DNA from 3 places in the Acetobacter sp. KSO5 genome. Region 1 is predicted to be linked to each of the others. Evidence: riboswitches for the same ligand, from Rfam matches in the RefSeq annotation. Region 1 holds a riboswitch; each other region holds the start of a gene.
The links. A riboswitch is a leader RNA that binds a small molecule or an ion and turns the genes downstream of it on or off. The one in region 1 is predicted to bind cobalamin.
Positions count from the first base shown of each region.

Region 2: another riboswitch for cobalamin. It lies ahead of ACHQGU_RS02550 (DUF1636 domain-containing protein); the one in region 1 lies ahead of ACHQGU_RS03200 (TonB-dependent receptor).
Region 3: another riboswitch for cobalamin. It lies ahead of ACHQGU_RS04510 (TonB-dependent receptor); the one in region 1 lies ahead of ACHQGU_RS03200 (TonB-dependent receptor).

Region 1 is NZ_CP172014.1:680,524-686,374, forward strand. Features, by position in the region: gene ACHQGU_RS03160 (ArnT family glycosyltransferase) at 1-45, opposite strand, end outside; gene ACHQGU_RS03165 (hypothetical protein) at 292-744, shown strand; gene ACHQGU_RS03170 (GAF domain-containing protein) at 754-1,305, shown strand; gene ACHQGU_RS03175 (hypothetical protein) at 1,315-1,566, opposite strand; gene ACHQGU_RS03180 (hypothetical protein) at 1,766-2,170, shown strand; gene ACHQGU_RS03185 (DUF3147 family protein) at 2,232-2,579, shown strand; gene ACHQGU_RS03190 (CHRD domain-containing protein) at 2,604-3,047, opposite strand; gene ACHQGU_RS03195 (hypothetical protein) at 3,165-3,356, opposite strand; cobalamin riboswitch at 3,477-3,689, shown strand; gene ACHQGU_RS03200 (TonB-dependent receptor) at 3,739-5,851, shown strand, end outside.
Region 2 is NZ_CP172014.1:570,893-576,743, forward strand. Features, by position in the region: gene ACHQGU_RS02540 (cytochrome c) at 1-883, shown strand, start outside; gene ACHQGU_RS02545 (MFS transporter) at 1,255-2,487, shown strand; cobalamin riboswitch at 2,506-2,766, shown strand; gene ACHQGU_RS02550 (DUF1636 domain-containing protein) at 2,923-3,345, shown strand; gene cobW (cobalamin biosynthesis protein CobW) at 3,342-4,406, shown strand; gene cobN (cobaltochelatase subunit CobN) at 4,424-5,851, shown strand, end outside.
Region 3 is NZ_CP172014.1:975,816-981,666, reverse strand. Features, by position in the region: gene ACHQGU_RS04510 (TonB-dependent receptor) at 1-1,950, opposite strand, end outside; cobalamin riboswitch at 2,196-2,406, opposite strand; cobalamin riboswitch at 2,508-2,720, shown strand; gene ACHQGU_RS04505 (hypothetical protein) at 2,761-3,180, shown strand; gene ACHQGU_RS04500 (hypothetical protein) at 3,177-4,619, shown strand; gene ACHQGU_RS04495 (hypothetical protein) at 4,647-5,192, opposite strand; gene ACHQGU_RS04490 (DUF3500 domain-containing protein) at 5,201-5,851, opposite strand, start outside.

The DNA.
Region 1 (5,851 bases):
AAGACGTCCCCTGTTCTGTGCCAGTAAAGGCGGCTCATAAGACATGGAAAAAGACGACCTGCTCAAAAGAAAAGGGTGCAGCCAAAAGAACTGCACCCTGTCTTAAGTCTTTCGAGCCCCTTCAGGCAACAAGCAACACCCTCTCAGCCGCCTGGTAATGCACCTCCCCGCATCCAGCCTCCTGGCATCCCCCCACCCAACGCAGAGCAGCCCGCCCTTGCCGCGTGCTGATGTCTGTCCTTATTCTGTCCTCCTCACTGCCGTTTGGCAGATACCAAGAGGACCAAGCCTATGCTGAAACTTCGCCCTGTCTTTCTGGCCCTGACCGGCTGTCTCGCTCTGTCCGCGGCTCTGCCGCAGGCGCACGCGGCGCAGGCTCCTGCGTCCGGCGTGCTGACGGTGCCAGCCGGTCCTGCCCCGATGACAGCAGCCACCGCAGCGCCCGGCGTGCTGGATTATGATGGCATCCCCACGGTGGAACATGCGTCGGCGGAAAACGTTGGCGGTCTGATGTATTATTGTGACGCCCATAAACTGGTGACGGACACTACCGTTCGCACCCTCGGCCGCCAGCTCGCCAGCCGCGAGGGTATACGCACCAACCCGGCTTACGCATGGGGCGGGCAGGGGCGTCTGATGCTCAGCCCGACCGTGATGTTTGACATCACAACCCTCAACCGGGACCAGCAGGAAGCCGTCTGCAGCCGCTCCGCTCTGCGCGGCCCGGCGCTGCTGGCTCAGTAAGCGCACACCATGAGCGCCCCGGCCTATCGCCTCACCCCGGAAGATCTGCTCTCCGCCGCCACCGGTCTGCTGGCGGCGGAGCAGGACCCTCTGGCCAATATGGCTAATCTGGCTGCCCTTATTTTTGAGGCGCTGCCAGATCTCAACTGGGCCGGGTTCTACCTCTACCGTCCGCACGCAACAGCACAGGCCACGCTGTTCACGCTGGCCTCCGCTGTACCGTCCGGACAGACAGAGGCGTCTGCGTCACAGGGTGAACTGGTCCTCGGCCCCTTTCAGGGCCGTGTGGCCTGCACGCGCATTGCGATGGGGAAGGGGGTTTGTGGCACCGCCGCCCAGACCCGCACCACCCAGCGCGTGGCGGATGTGGATGCGTTCCCCGGCCATATTGCGTGTGATGCCGCTTCGGCGTCTGAAATCGTCATTCCGCTGGTCGCACAAGGCCACCTGCTCGGCGTGCTGGATCTCGACAGCCCGCGCAAAGATCGGTTTTCTCCCGCAGATCAAACTCTTCTGGAAACGCTGGTCACAACGTTCCTCGCAACACTGCCCGCCGCCTGACGTCGCCTTTCAGGCAAAGCATTGGTCGGTGGTTTCATCCGGGCTTTTCTCGGTTTTTTCGGAGGATGCGCCGTCCGGTTCATGCGTGTCTGTGTGAGCCGCCCCGGCGTTCCCTGAGGCCGTGGTGCCTGACGTCTGTGCAGCAGCCTCAGTCTCCGGGCGCTCAACCCGTTTGGAGCGGGGGTTCAAAATACCCCGGGAAAAGCGAGACCCATGCAGGAAACCAGACCCTGCGCGACTGGTGTCAAAGGGGCGTCTCATAACGGCCTCCTTATTTTTTTCATTTTGTTATCTTTTAAATATGGGGTGCCGCACCGCTGAATAAAAGGGCACCGTCAAAGAAAGACCTGTTCTTCTGCGCAAAGGGGACGCAAGCGGGCGCACATTGTCTCCGCAGCACTCTTTCGATACATTTACAGGGAAATCTGCCTCATTATCTGGCAGAAGAAAGGAAATAGAGATGCGTCGATTGATCACTCTGAGCGTTCTTGCCGCTCTGGCTGGCACAACAGTTACCGCCGCACAGGCGGAACCGGGCGGCTGCCTGAAATACGGGGCTGTGGGCGCTGTCGGCGGCCATGTCGCCAATCATGGCGTTCTGGGTGCCGTGGGGGGCTGCGTCACCGGCATGTATCGCCGCCACGTCTATCGTAAGGAAGCCAGGCAGAAGGCTGCTCTGTATGATCAGGAGCATCCCGGCGCAAAAGGCACCTACGCCCAGAAGGCCACAGCGTATGATGTGGAACATTCTACCCAGCCCGGCAAACTGACGTCCGAAGGTGCCCCGCAGAACGGCGCACAGCCCGGCCAGATGCCGCCGCAGGGGCAAGCTGCTCAGCCCCGGCAGGGCGACACCCACCTCTAAAATCTGCCAGCCCCTCCGTCAGCTTTTCAGCAGGCGGAGGGGTTCTGCACCGGAAAGAACGATGTTTTTCTGGCTCAAGGCCCTTCTCTCCGGGCTGACCATTGCTCTGGTCTCCTCGCTCGCCCGCCGCTACCCCGGCCTTGGCGCGCTGGTGGCCTCTCTCCCCCTTATTTCCGTCTTTGGAATGATCTGGCTCTGGCTGGAAACCAAAGACCCCGCCCGCATGGAAGCCCATGTGGGGGCCACGTTCTGGTACGTGCTGCCATCCCTGCCCATGTTCCTGCTCATCCCGTGGATCATGCGGCATGGCGTGCCCTTCTGGCTGGCATTAGGCGCCGGCTGCGGCGTCACCATCCTGCTCTATCTGGGCATGGTCTGGCTCGCCCCCAAACTCGGTATTCAGATGTAGTAAACCTTGGGTGTTTCTCAAGGACTATTCACTCTTCCCCAACCACGCCCGCGCCTCACCATTCGGATATTTCTGGGTATGCAGGTTCAGGTAAATACGCCCATCCAGCAAATCCCGCTCCGTCTCCGTGCTCAGCATCACACTGCCACTCAGCGGGCTTTTATACGGGCCGTGCACCGTCACTTCCGGCGGCCCATCCTTGCCGGGCAGGGCAGGGCCGTGCAGATGCGCAATCGTCACCGGGCCACTCAGCCCGTCCCATGTCACGGTATAGCGCAGCACATGCGCCCCGGCGTAATAGAGCGCCACCACATTCCCATGCACCTGCGCAGGCGCGCCATGCTCCGGCGCCAGGGTGCCAGAAAACAGCATGCTACGCTGGGCCTGTGCCGGGGCGATGAACGCACCAGCCGCCAGCAGGCCAGCAGCCAGCGCCATACTCAAAACCGGTTTGCGGGGCAGGGTCATCACGGCAGGGTCCTCATCACGTCAGAAAGCACGCTGCATCCGGAACGCCGGATGCCATCACCTGCCTGAAACGCTCAGGATAAAAGGCCGTTGCCTCCGCTCACACAATGTGAACGGTTATTCAAAATCCCGTATCACGCCCTCATGGTCCAGCGGCCGGTCCGGCGTGCGGCTAAAATGCACACGCGGCTGCGTGCCATCCGCCTTTATTTTCTGGCGCAACGTGGCCAGCCAGCGTTCCGTCGCGGTCTCCCGCTGGGTGGAGGGAGAGGAAATTTCTGGTCCGGGACGGGAAGACTGAGGCATCATCTTGCTCACAAGCAGAAGGATTTCACGCCTCCTTCCTACACCGGCCAGCGCCTGCCAGCACGTGATGTTTTTTTGAAATCAAGGCACCCATACCCTTGACCCACCCAAAGCCCATCCCCTACCTCTGCGGCTGTCGAAGGTCTCGCGCAAGCGAGTGAAAAGGGAACGCTGAAGGATCCGGCTGGGCGCACAGGCCCGGGGTTCAGGCAGCGGCTGCCCCCGCAACTGTAAACGGTGCGCTGATGCATCACGCCACTGGCCCCATAACGGCTGGGAAGGCGCGTCAGACAACCCCCGTGAGCCAGGAGACCTGCCTTCGTCGCTCAGTCATGATAGCCGGACGGGGTGAGCCGGATATCGGGGAACAGTTATGGGTCACGTTGTGTCTCCGCGTCCTGTCCGGCGCGGACGCTCTCCGTTTATCGTCGCGCTCCTCTGCGCCTCTGCCTTCACCACCACCGCACACGCCGCACCGTCTGCAAAACCTACGCCATCCAAAGATGCAGCCCGCCGCGCCTCCCCGGTCACGCCTCCCATCACGCCGGCAGATTCCCCCCAAAAACTCATCGGCCACAAAACAACCGAGGCCCACGGGGAAGAGCATCTTCAGGTCATCGCCTCACATACAGATCCCATTGGCCGCGCGCTCACGGCCAGTCAGGGCAGCATTACCGCCAAGGAACTCCGCCTGCGCCCGGTTTACCGAGTGGGGCAGTTGCTGGAATCTGTCCCCGGTCTGGTCGTCACCGCGCATTCGGGCGAGGGCAAGGCCAACCAGTATCTTCTCCGCGGCTTCAATCTGGACCACGGCACAGACCTTGCCAGTTTTGTGGATGATATCCCGGTTAATGAACCCACCCACGCCCACGGGCAGGGCTATACAGATGTCAATTTCCTCATGCCGGAACTCGCACAGGGCATCGACTACACCAAAGGCCCCTTTTACGCGGATGTCGGGGATTTCGGCGTCGTCGGGTCCGACCATATCCGCTTAACGGATGACCTGCGCGGGCAGGCTTCTGGCAGTCTCGGCACACTGGGCGACGAACATGCGTTTATTGGCGATACAGCGCACTTCAAAAATGGCGATAAACTGCTTGGTGCTTTCTCAATCGACCACCTCAATGGCCCGTGGGCGCACCCGGACAACTTCCGGGGCATCAAATCCGCCGCGCGCTACACCCACACCACAGAACACACCAAATTCAACCTGACCGGCCTGTATTACCGAGGCCAATGGAACAACACGACCGACCAGCCTCTGGAGGCCTACCAGAAAGGCCTCATCAGCCGTTACGGCTCTCTGGACCCAAGCGACGGCGGCTATTCCGAACGGTTCAGCGTTTCCGCGCATCATGTTCTGCATAACGATAACTGGCAGCTCAAAACATCGCTTTACGTCGTGCATAGCCGCCTGACTCTATGGAACGATTTTAGCCATTATCTGAACGACCCCATCAATGGCGATCAGGAACAGCAGGACGAAACCCGCACCACCTTTGGCGGCACATCGGCATACCAGCGGCACGACACCTTCCTGCACCGCGCTACAGACACCATTTTTGGCGTACAAGGCCGCTGGGACAGCATTTATATCGACCGTCGCCACACCCGTCAGCGCAAAGTCCTGCCCGACTGCCCGGATAGCAGCGTGCCCACCGGCCAGTATGTCTGTAATGCGGATAACGTCTCACAAGGCAATGTCGGTCTGTTCGGCCAGAACATCACCCACTGGCTGCCCTGGCTGCGTACCGTTGTCGGCCTGCGTGGCGATTATTACGGCGGCTCAGATCACAGCCTCGTTTCCGGTTACAGGGGCCGTGTGCATCAGTGGCTTTTTCAGCCCAAAGGCAGCCTGATTTTCGGCCCGTGGTATAAAACGGAATTTTATATCAGTGCCGGGCAGGGCTATCATTCTAACGATATCCGCGCCGTCCTCGGCACCGTGCCGACTGATGGCATTGCCAACGGTGCCATCGCCACCCCCTTCATGACCCGCGCCACCAGTGAGGAACTGGGCGTCCGTACCAACATCATCCCAAAACTGAACCTGCAGGCCGCCTTTTTCCGCATCGATTTCAGTTCAGAACTCACCTACGACGCGGATGAAGGCGTGAACGACGCCGGCGCTCCCAGCCGCAGGCAGGGGTTTGAACTCTCCGGCCAGTATCACCCGCTGCCCTGGCTGGAACTCAACGCAGATATTGCCTCCACCCACGCCCGCTATTTTACCGGAAATCCCGGCCTCTATGGCCTGCCGGGGCGCTATGTGGCCAACGCCCCTAACTTCATCGGTTCCTTCGGCCTGCTGGCGGATCACCCCAGCGGGTTCTTCGGCGGAGTGCAGTTCCGCTGGCTCGGGTCCTACCCCTTAATCGAAGATAACTCCCTGCGCTCCCACGGCTATAAGGAAGTGAACATGGATGTCGGCTACCACATCACAAAATACCTTCAGGTGCAGGCCAGCATCTACAACCTGACCAACACCCACGCCT
Region 2 (5,851 bases), 110 kb from region 1:
GGCCAGCCTCCGTTCAGCCATGATGGCGTGGAACTTTGTCGCCAGTAAGGAAACGCCGGAAACGGGTGATTCCAGCACGTATGACACGCTGCGTCGTGGCCGCTATCTGGCCAATGCGCTGGAACATTGTGGCACCTGTCATACTCCGCGTAACTTCATGCTGAGTGAAAAGCAGGACCATTATCTGGCTGGCGGGTCACTCGGCACATGGTATGCCCCCAACGTCACCTCCAGCAAAACCGGTGGTATTGGTGACTGGAGCGAGGATGATCTGGTGGCTTACCTGCGCAGCGGGCATGTGGCCGGTCGTGCTCAGGCTGCTGGTCCCATGGCCGAGGCCGTGGAGCACAGCACCAGCCACCTGACGGATGCGGACCTGCACGCGCTGGCCGCCTTTATCCTGAAGGTCGCGCCGATGGATGATGATGCCGACCATACCGCGCGTGACGCTGCCGGTAAGGCAGCAGAAATGCCCGACATCCGCACCAAAGGCCCGCAGCGGATTGATGATCTGGCGGAAATGGATGGCCCGCACATCTATGATGCCAACTGTTCCGCCTGCCACGGGCATGATGGCGCTGGCACGAAGGACCATTACGTGCCGTCGCTGTTCAACAACTCCACAGTGGGGGCCGGGCGTCCGGACAACCTGATCATGACCATCCTCAAAGGGGTGGATCGCACGGCAGGCACGGAACATGCCTTCATGCCGGGCTTTGATGGTCAGTCCAACGTCCAGCGTCTGAGCGATGCGGAAATTGCGGCCCTGACAAACTACATCACGGCCACATTCGGCACCGGCGACCATCAGGTGACGCCGGAACTGGTCAAAAGTCTGCGGAAAGATACCCCGGTGGTCAATCCGCTGGCCAAAGGCAAATAAGGTAACCTCAAGACAGGCCGGACCATTCTTCAAGGGTCCGGCCCCTGATTCGGGTTGGGAAGAGGGCAGGGGATTGCCCGGTTGCCCTCTTCCTCCCGCCTCACCCCCTCCCGTCACAAAATTGTCTTCCTTCCCACCCGGTGGCTGGCATGGGGCAGGTGCGCCCTCCGGCATGTGGCCTGTGGGGCATTTCCCCAGCTTTTCCGCGGCTGCTGGCGTGGCCGATCTGAGCAGGGGCGGGTTTCGTAAAACCCGCCAACCTCACTCTCCTGTTCACGAATTGTTGCAGCGGTTTTTTAGGGGAAGATTTTTAGAAAAAATACGATATGGACACCGCCCTTTGACGAACGCTTTGAGCAAGGGTGAAAACAGTGTTCAGCACGCTTTCTGTTTCAACACGGATCGGCCTTGTCGCGCTGTGCGCGGCAACCTTTACGGCTATCACCAGTGAGCTTGCTCCCGTTGGGCTTCTGCTGGATATGGCGCGCGCTTTTAACATCAGCACAGGCCGCGCCGGGCTTGCTGTCAGCGCCTATGCGCTTATTGTCACGGTGGCCGCTGTCCCGCTGACGGTGCTGACCGCGCGCGTCGAGCGCAAACGTCTGCTGCTTATCGCCCTTTCTGGGTATGTGGTCTCCAACCTGATTTCAGCCTTCGCGCCCACCTTTGGCATCGTGTGCTTTGGCCGCGCGATTGGCGGGGGCGCGCATGCGCTGCTCATGTCCATGGTGTCCGCCTACGCGGCCCATCTGGTTCCTAAAAAACTGACAGGCCGGGCCATCTCTTTTGTGTTTGGCGGGTCTTCCATGGGGGGCGTGCTCGGCGTGCCGGGAACGGCGGCCATCAGCCAGTTGGCGGGCTGGCGCGTGGCCCTTATGGTCGTGGCGGGTCTGGCTGCGGTCCTGACGGTGCTGATTGCGGTTTGTCTGCCCCCAGTCATCAAACCCGCCGGGCGTCCGTCCGGGCCGTATAAGGTGCCGCGTGAGTCTGTCCGGGCTTTTGCGTGGGTAATCTCGGCCAATGCGCTGTTTTTTGTCGGGCATAACGTGGTGTACACCTACATCGCCCCGCTGCTGATGGCGCATGGCCTGCCGGAAACCTCCGTCAGTGTGGCGCTGCTGTTTATCGGGGTGTTCAGCCTGTCCGGCCTGTGGGCGTCCGGCCTTATGGTGGACCGCTGGCCGCGTGTGGGGGTGCTGGCCTCGGGGGCTGCTATTTCGCTGGGGATTGGGCTGCTGGGCGGCCAGTTCATGCCAGCGTGGGGTGGCGTGGGTGTCGCGGCTCTGTGGTGCGCGGGCTATGCGTCCATCATTCCGTTCATGATGTCCGGCGCCATTCGCGCCCGTGCCACCACGGCGGATACGGCCGGGGCGGCCATCAACAGCACCAGCAACCTTGGTATTCTGCTTGGTTCCGCACTGGGTGGGCAGTTGCTGGCGGTGTATGGGGTCAGCGTTCTGGTGCCGGTGGCTCTTGGCGTCTGTGCGCTCTCCATGCTGGTCATTCTGCTTAGCGGTAATGCCTTCCCCGCGCATCTGGGCGAGCATGAGGATGAAGAGGCGGCGGAACAGGTGTGTGCGGAACGCGGTCCGCTCATGACTTGAAAAATACCCCGGTTATGCGATGCTCAGCCGCATGATGGTGTCCCGCAAGGGATGAAAAGGGAAGAACGGTGCGCAGCTTCGGCTGCAAGGCCGTCGCTGCCCCCGCAACTGTAAGTGATTGCATGGTCCGCTGTGGGCCTGCCCCCTCAACCGGGCAGGTCCATGCCACCGGCCCCCACCGGGCCGGGAAGGCAGGCAGACCCGCAGACTGCATGGTTAACCCCCGCGCAGACCTGCACGACACAAGCCAGGAGACCTGCCATCATCCGTGCGCCTTTTGGGGCGGGCGGTTGTTTGAGGTGTCGTGTCCGGCGGGGTGCCCGGAAGGCGAGGGTGCGCCGCGCCGCGCATCACTCCTGCCCCGGCAGGAGCACCAGTTGTGCACTCCGTTTAAGTGCTGTTCCGCATGGGATGGTGCCTGATCGGGAAAATTTTATGCCTGCGTCTGTTACGCACTCCGCCTCTCCCCCATCATCTCCTCCTGCTGCGGCAGAAGGCCCGGTGCTGCATGTCTGCACCACCTGCCGCCGCGGTGGCCCCGCCATGGAGCATCCTCCGGGCGCACAATTGCTGGACCGCCTGCAAACGGTGCTGGAGGCCAGCCCGCAACCCATCACCCTGCGTCCCGTTGCCTGTCTGGCTGCGTGTGACCGGGGCTGCACAGCGGCCATCTCCATGCCCAACCGCTGGACCTGGCTGCTCGGCCATCTCGGGCCGGAAAAAGCGGAAGATCTGCTGGCTTACGCCAAACTTTACGCAGCCTCTGCCAAAGGCACGGTTATGCCTTCCCGCCGCCCGGCCTCACTGTCTGATATGATTCTGGGCCGCGTGCCCGCAACCGAACAGGACCCGTCATGACCGGTTTACCCGCCCGCGTTCCCGTAACCATCATCACCGGCTTCCTCGGGGCCGGAAAAACCACGCTCCTGCGGCACATTCTGCAAAAAGCGCAGGGCCACCGCATTGCCGTGGTGGTGAATGAATTCGGCTCTCTGGGCATTGATGGAGAAATCCTGCGCGGCTGCGGTGTGGAAGGCTGCCGGGAGGATGATATTGTCGAACTCACCAATGGCTGCCTGTGCTGCACCGTGGCGGATGATTTCCTGCCCACGATGGAAGCCCTGCTGGACCGGGCCGACCCGCCGGAACATGTGGTGATTGAAACCTCCGGTCTCGCCCTGCCCAAGCCGCTGCTTAAGGCCTTTGGCTGGCCCACCGTGCGCAGCCGCATGACGGTGGATGGCGTGATTACGGTGCTGGACGCCCCCGCCGTGGCCTCCGGTCGCTTTGCGGATGACCCGGAAGCCGTGGCCAAACAGCGCGAGGCGGATCCCTCACTGGATCATGACAACCCTCTGGCCGAAGTGTTTGAAGACCAGCTCAACGCGGCAGACCTGATTGTGCTGAACAAGACCGACCTGCTGGACGCCGCCCAGTTGGACGCCGTGGAAGCCGAGATCAAAAAGCTCTGCCCGCGCCCCGTGCGGATTATCCGTGCGCAGGATGGCAAGGTGGACCCCGCCGTGCTGCTGGGCCTTGGTGCCGAGGCCGAGGCAGACCTTCAGGCCCGTCCGTCCCACCATGATGCGGAAGATGGCGAGCATGAGCATGATGATTTTGAAAGCTTCGTTGTCACCGTGCCGGAGCAGCTTTCCGTCGAACGGTTCCTGACACTCTTGCAGGATGTCGCCGCCCGGTATGACGTGCTGCGCATGAAAGGCTTTGCCACCGTGCAGGGCAAACCCATGCGTCTGGCCGTGCAGGGCGTGGGCACACGCTTCCGGCATGAGTTTGACCGCCTGCTGACCCCGCAGGACGCCCGCACGGGCCGCATTGTGGTCATCGGTCAGAAGGGGCTGGATGAGGCCGCCATTACGGCAGCCCTCGCGGCAGATGCCGCCGCAACCACCGCCGGTTAAACAGGCAGGACCGCCCTATGCACCTCCTTGTTCGGGAAAACAGGACGCTTGATGAGCAGGATGAGGCCGAAGACCTCGGCCTGCCGCCTGCGGATCTGGTGGTCCTCTCCTTTACGGAGAGCGATCTGCTCGGCCTGCTCCACGCGCAGGAGCGGCTAAAGGCCGAACACGGGGCAGAGGGGGCACCGCCGTCTCTTCAGGTCACCAGTCTGGCCCGGTTGCGCCACCCCATGTCGGTGGATCTGTATCTGGAAACCACACTGGCGCAGGCCCGCTGTGTGGTGGTGCGTCTGCTGGGCGGTCTGGATTACTGGCGCTATGGCGCGGAGGAACTGGCCGCATGGTGCCGGGAGCATAAGGTACCGCTGGCCCTCCTGCCCGGTGAGGCCATGCGGCAGGGAACGAGTGCCTCAGTCCCCATGCAGGATGATACCCGTCTGGCGGACCTCTCCACCGTTCCTGAAGAAATCCGTAATCGCCTAAACGGATTTTTTCAGCATGGTGGAACCCGCAATATGGTGAACGCCCTGCGCCTGATGGCCGGTCTCGCCGGACAAGGCCCGGATGAGGGCGCGCAGCCGGAGCCTCTGCCGCAGTGGGGCCTCTATCGCACCGTGACAGGCGTTCCGGTTGTAAAAGCCACAGCCGCAGACGGGATTGATCGGGAGGCCACCCGCCTGCCGTCAGGCCGTGTCATGCGGGCCACGCTGGTATTTTACCGCGCGCATCTGATGGTAGGGGATATCGCCGCACTGGATCTGCTGGCCGAAACCCTCGCGGCGCAGGGTTGCACGGTGGAGATGCTTTTCGTCACCTCGCTCAAAGATCCAGTCGTCGCCAAAGGGGTTGCAGAGGCACTGAGGCGGTCAAAACCGGATATCCTGCTCAACGCCACGCTGTTTTCCTCCAGAAACCCGCAAGGGGACTCTCCCCTCACCGGGGCGGATGTGCCCATTCTGCAACTGCTGCAACCGGGGGCCACGCAGGCGGTGTGGGAACGCAGCCCGCGCGGTCTCTCCCGGTCGGATCTCGCCATGCAGGCGGTGCTGCCGGAACTGGATGGGAGTATCGCCACCCTTCCCATTTCCTTCCGCGCAGAAGCACCCCCCGGTCTGCCTGCCGCCCGCGTGCCGTATCTGCCCGGCATCCGCCAGACGGCAGACCGTGCGCTGGCATGGGCACGTTTGCGGTATCTGTCCCCTGAGCAAAAGCGCGTGGGCATCATCCTGTCCGATTATCCGGGGGCAGGGCTCACGCAGGAAACCGGGCACGTGGCTCACGCTGTCGGGCTGGATGGGTTCGCCAGTCTGGCTTCCATCCTCACCCTGCTGCGGGCGGAGGGGTATCAGACGGGTGCAGCACCTCTGCCGCAACCGGAACAGCTCGCGGCCCTGCTGGCGCAAAGTGCCCCCCGGCCTCTGTTCTGCGTCGCCACCTATCGTGCT
Region 3 (5,851 bases), 300 kb from region 1:
CAGAGACAGCGTATTCGCATAATCTCCTTTTCGGGCGGACACGTAGCGCATCCCCGCCCCCAGATCGAGCGGAAGCTCCCCCACGCGGGACCAGATAGCCCACAGATTGGCCGTGACAGCAGGCACATCTGGCACCTGATTGCCCGATGCATCGACCGAGGCGCTGGGATGAAATGAGCCGTAGCGGGAATAGGTGTAGGCCACGTTGCCCGACAGGCTCCAGTGCCGGTTGAGTGTCAGATCACCCTGCCATTCCACCCCACGCGATTTCTGCACACCGGCGGTCGCTACCGTATCCGGCCCGGTTGCAACCAGCATACGGGTCCGCCTGATGTCATACAGCGCCAGCGTGGTGGTGAAGCGCCCATCCCAAAGGCTAGCTTTTACGCCAATTTCGCCCTGCCGGGAGTGGCTGAGGCGGGTGAACTGCCCCCGATTAACCAGAAACAGGTTGGAACCCGGCGGATCTTCCCCCGTCGTATAAACCCCATACACGCTGATGTTTTTCGTAATATCGAACACTGGCCCGATGCGGAAATTATCCGGGTTATAATGGCCTTTGAAACTTGTAGCCGCGTTAAACTGCCCGGCCTGCGTGTAGTTCTGCCGGTCGAGCGAAAGCCAGTCATACCGGAAACCGCCCACCAGCCGCAGATTATCCCGAATGGTCAGAACGTCTTCCAAAAACAGCCCTGCCTGCACCATCGTGGTGGGAGATTTCATGAAGGGATATTCCCCCGCAAAAGACCCAAGCGGCGTGGATTCCGGGCTGGCGAGAGACACACTGTCCGCATAATCCGCCGAAGGAAAACCACGGTTGCGGATAAAGCGCAGATAATAGGCATCCCCACCCAGCACAAAACGGTTCTTCATACCGAAGATGGAAAAATCAAACTGCGCGTGCAGCGTATCCCCAACCTGATGCTGGTTCTGATACACATAAAACCGGTCTCGCCCGATACGCCCCGGCGCAATGGCATTGCCTGCGGCATCCGTGCTGCCGGGGCTGTTGAGGTAGGTCAGGCTTTCCGCATTATTCCAGCGCCGTTTGGAATAAATGAAGTAGCTGCTGTTATGAAACAGAACATGGCTGTTCACCCGCCAATCCAGATGCAAAGTGGGCGTGGCGTTGACGGACCCGGCCTTACCATCCCGCACGTTATAATACCGCCAGAGGGATGCACGGGTAATGCCCAGCCCCTTACGGGAACTCAGCAGACCGCCTACACGCCCGCCCGTCTGGGAAAGATCCACCAGCGGTGTACCGTAATAGGTGGACAACCGGTCAGTCAGATAATCCATGCTCAGCCGGGCAGTGAATTTGGATGTCGGCTTCCAGAGCAGGGTGGTGGTGAAATCATCCGAGTGCGGATCAGCCCCTTTTACAAACCCGTCGGAGGAGGTACGGCTGAAGTCCGTGCGCAACGCCAGCGTTTGCGTAATGGGGACAGAGCCACCTATGCCCGCATTCCATGTATTGAAACTGCCATAGGAGATAAGCGCATTGGCATGGGGGCCATCAAAGGTCGGGTTTCGGGTGCGCATATCCACCGTGCCGCCCACCGCCCCCTGCCCATACAGCACGGAGGACGGGCCTTTGAGCACCTGCACACTTTCCAGATTGAAGCTGTTCTGGGGCCGGTTGATCATTGTGGTGGGGCCAAAATACTGGCCGTCATGCAGCACCAAGATCTGGTTCCCGGTAAAACCGCGCATCATCAGCTGCGCCGGGCTACCCGGAGACCCACCGGACGAAACACCGGGGGCGCTGTCTGCTGCCGCCTCGGCCTGCGCATAGCCACGCTGCATCATCAGATCATGGGACACGACATTAATGGTGCCCGGTGTGTGCTGGATGGAAAGTCCCAGTTTGCCACCGACGGCTGGCACGGCCTGAAGCGGCGCTGTCTTGCCGTAAGCCGTAATATATTCCGCGCCTGCCGCCGTCATGGCGGGCACAGGGGTTTCCTGCTTTTTATGCTGAGGACCTCTGTTTTTTTTCAAAGGTCTGGCATCAGGATTTCCCGATCCCTCGGGTGTTGCCGCATAGGCGATGGAAACGGAATTCAGGCCCAGCAGGAGACTGAGGGCGTAAGAGAGTGGACGCACGGGGTTCGCTCCAAAAAACGTCACCGCGGTGGAAGCACTGAGCAAACCGTGCCTCGCCGCCACATCACCCCGTATGGCAGCTCCGTCCGTGACTTTCGGGCAATGGCAGGTCTCCTGGCTCGCTGGTCTTCGGATCTCGCAGCGGCCTTCCCCCCCATGTCCCACACGGGGAGTGGCATGGATGCCGCAAATCCTCTCAGCTTACAGTTGCGGGGGCAGCATCGGCTTGAACCGATTTCCCTCTTAGCCCTCCGACCGCACACACAGCCTGAAGGCACCATAGCTGGGTGCAGCGTAAACATGCTCCGCAAAAGCTTGTCAACGAAACTGCGGCTACACGCATGATAAAAAACGACCCCTAATTCCTGCTGTTGCGAAAAACCGGGTTTGCGTACACTCTGCCCGCATCAGTCAACAGCCCCGCGCAAGCGGGTTAAAAGGGAAGACCGTAGGCCGTTAAGCACGGCTCAGTCGGTCGCTGCTCCCGCAACTGTAGGCGGTATGTCTGGGCCTTTTCTGCCACGCGGCAGGCCACTGGTGAACAACCGGGAAGGTAAGGCTCAGATGCGTATCCGCGAGCCAGGAGACCTGCTGTTGTCGTTCAGGACCGTGCCGCCGGGCGGGATGTACCGGAAGGCAGGAGTAAAAACCGTGAGACCGTTCTCGCCCCTTTCCTCTTTGCCGCGTCCATATCGGACGGCTGAGGCTTATCACCCGGCTTTTGCCAGACTGCTGCGCACATGCCCGCCCCGTTTCCATGCCCTGCAGGCTGCCCGTCTGGCTTTGCTACCGCCCCCGGAGCAGGAAGACGTTATTGCACGCAACGGCCACGCGCTTTTCCTGAAACTGACACCCAGCCTGCCCCCAACACACCGGGAACGCGGGGCCATGCTGGAAGAGGCTTTTCGCCCCCTTCTGCTAACGGCCACTGAGTATCTCGAAACCATGCCTTCTCTCACGCTGGATATGGCACCCGAGGCCGCACAGCAGATTGTGCAGGCCTATGTGGCCGTGCATTGGGCACGCGGCGCACAGGCCGCCGCCATGGCTTTGTATAACGCCCCGGCATGAAGGCACTCCGCAGAGCGCTTTATCTGACACACAGATGGCTGGGGCTTGGCATGGGGCTGCTGATGGCAGGCTGGTGCGCGTCCGGCATTGTCATGCTCTGGCACACATGGCCCCAGCCGGATGACCGTGCCCTTGCCCATGTTCCGGCAGAAATCCAGTGGCCTGCACACCTTCCGAATTTACGCGACCTCGACAGGGACAAACGCTTTCAGGCGTTCCAGATCAGCATGGTTGGGCAGGAACCCGTTCTGACGCTCACCCCGGAAAACGGGCCGCCCTTTGCGCTTGATCTGCGCACAGGCCTTGCGGGCCGCATTCCCCCGGCAGACGCCGCTACCAGCGCCCTACGCTATGCCCGCGCGACTGGCGCGCAAGGTCAGCCAGTGTTTGATGGCCTCACCACGGACGACCAGTGGGTTCTGGATACTCATGGCCGGGAACATGGATTTTATCGTTTTCTCTTCCCGGACATTCACCACACGCAGGTTTACGTGTCCTCTCTGACAGGCGACGTCATGCAGGCCACAACCCGCACGACCCGCGTATGGGCATGGGTTGGCGCTATCCCGCACTGGCTCTATCCGGCAGTGCTGCGCAAACATCCCATTCTCTGGCAGCAGGTCGTGATTGTGCTGGCTGGCACAGGCGTTTTTCTGACGGTTACCGGGTTGTGGATTGGCGTTCTGCGGCTCCGGCGCAGGTCCCCTTTTACGCCTTACCGGGGGTGGCATTGTGTTCATCATGTCAGTGGCACGGTGTTTGGCGTGCTGGCCCTGCTCTGGGTGACAACCGGACTACTCAGCATGTCACCGGGCGGCCTGTTCCACAGCAAACCGGACGCCGTGAACCCGTTGCGCGTGACCGGCACCGTGACGGGTGCAGAGATTCAGGCTCTGCTTTCCCGGCTTGATACCACAGCCCCTACCGGCTGGACCGGCGCAAAAAGCAGCTTGCTGGACGGGCATGTTTTCCTGCAAGCCCAGAAAAACTCGGGCTTTCAAAGACTGGACGAAACACTCGCCCCCGCCCCTTTCACCAAAGAGCAACTTGTCCAGTTTCTACGTCCTGCAGGCTTGCTCAAAACAGCAGAGAGCCTGACCTTCCTCACCAGCGCAGACGCCTATTACTTCAGCCGCCCCACGCATAAACGGCATTTTCCCGTCTGGCGTGCGCAGGCCGCAGACGGCACCTTGATCTATCTGGACGCACAATCCGGCGCGGTGCTGACCATGCTGGATCAGCCCGCTCGCCAGTCGCGCTGGCTGGTTTACGGGTTTCACGATCTCGATTTCTGGCCATGGTTGCGTGACGCCCCCACACATTGGGGCATAGCCTTGCCGCTCCTGAGTGGCGTACTGTGCGTGTTTCTGTCAGGCGTCATTATCGGTATCCGACGCCTCAGACTGATGCGCCTCAGTCGGATGAAAAGGCCCGGCTGACCAGCCTGACAGAGTTTTTAAACAGCCCTACTGCGTCACAACAAAGTCAAGCTGATAAGACGCCTGATCCGCTGAGCGTTTTTGCCCCTGCACCTGAATGCCCGGGTCTTGCGGTTGCAGGCAGTTCACCAGATACACCGTATCTGCTCCGGCCCCGTGATTGGTATAGGCCAGATGATAAGCACCTTTTTGCAAAACGCGCGGCACAGAAAACTGGAGAGCAATCACCCCCTCCCCGCCTTTTATGGCAGAGAGCGTGGGAAAGCTGGCTGATACTGCCTGCAAGGCAACCGGCTTTCCGTTCAGCGTAACACTCAGAGACTGAACAATGCGGACCGCGTAAGCCTGCTGCTCCTCCGCCGAAATCACGCCATCCCCATTCCGGTCAATTTGCGGGATCACCCGCCCCGCCACATCCACGCCGGGTGTCAGGCGCAGGCGGAGCGTCACGCCCTCCCGCGCCAGATCTACAGTTGTGGCCTGCAAATATTCATCCAGCCGATGGGCCGAGGCCTGATGAACGCCAGCCAGACACACCAGCCCGCCAATAAATGCTGCTTTGGGTAAGGTCATGCGCACACTCATTTGACGGTAAACCGGCTGCCGTAACTGTTCGTCGGGTCCCGATAGACCGTATGCACATGCAGGGTCGGGTCACCCCCCACACCCTGCGGAGAAAACTCAATAACCAGATGCGGTCCCTGAATACGGTAATACGAGGAGCCGTTACGGTCCGGCGCATGGGTGGTCGGGCCGCTCCATGCAAACCATGTTTCATTGAGATCACTCTCAATTTCTTTCAGGCGCGGGGCGGCATAAACCGGATTGATAATGCCAGCCCATTCACTAATCACATCCAGCAGCAGCGTTTTCTGCGCAGGCGTCATGGCCGAACCTTTCAGCCCTTCCGGCACAATGGTTTCGCCATCATGCCCCGGCCCCATCACCAGATCCTCCACCTTGTACGGTAGAATGGCCTGTTTGCGCTGGGCGGGCGTCAGCGCGTCCAGCAGGGCAAAAGCCTTGTCATTCTCGCCAGCCAGAACACGCACGGTCTTGCCACCGGCCTGATACACAGCAGGCTGCGCGCCCGTCAGAGTGGGCGTCATCACGCCATGTGCGCCATCAATCACAATATTCAGGCCCAGATGATGGCCACCAAACTGCACCATCCACGGCGTTGTGGCACTCGGTTCCCCAAAAACAGCGATGGTGTAAACAGCTTTCCCGGA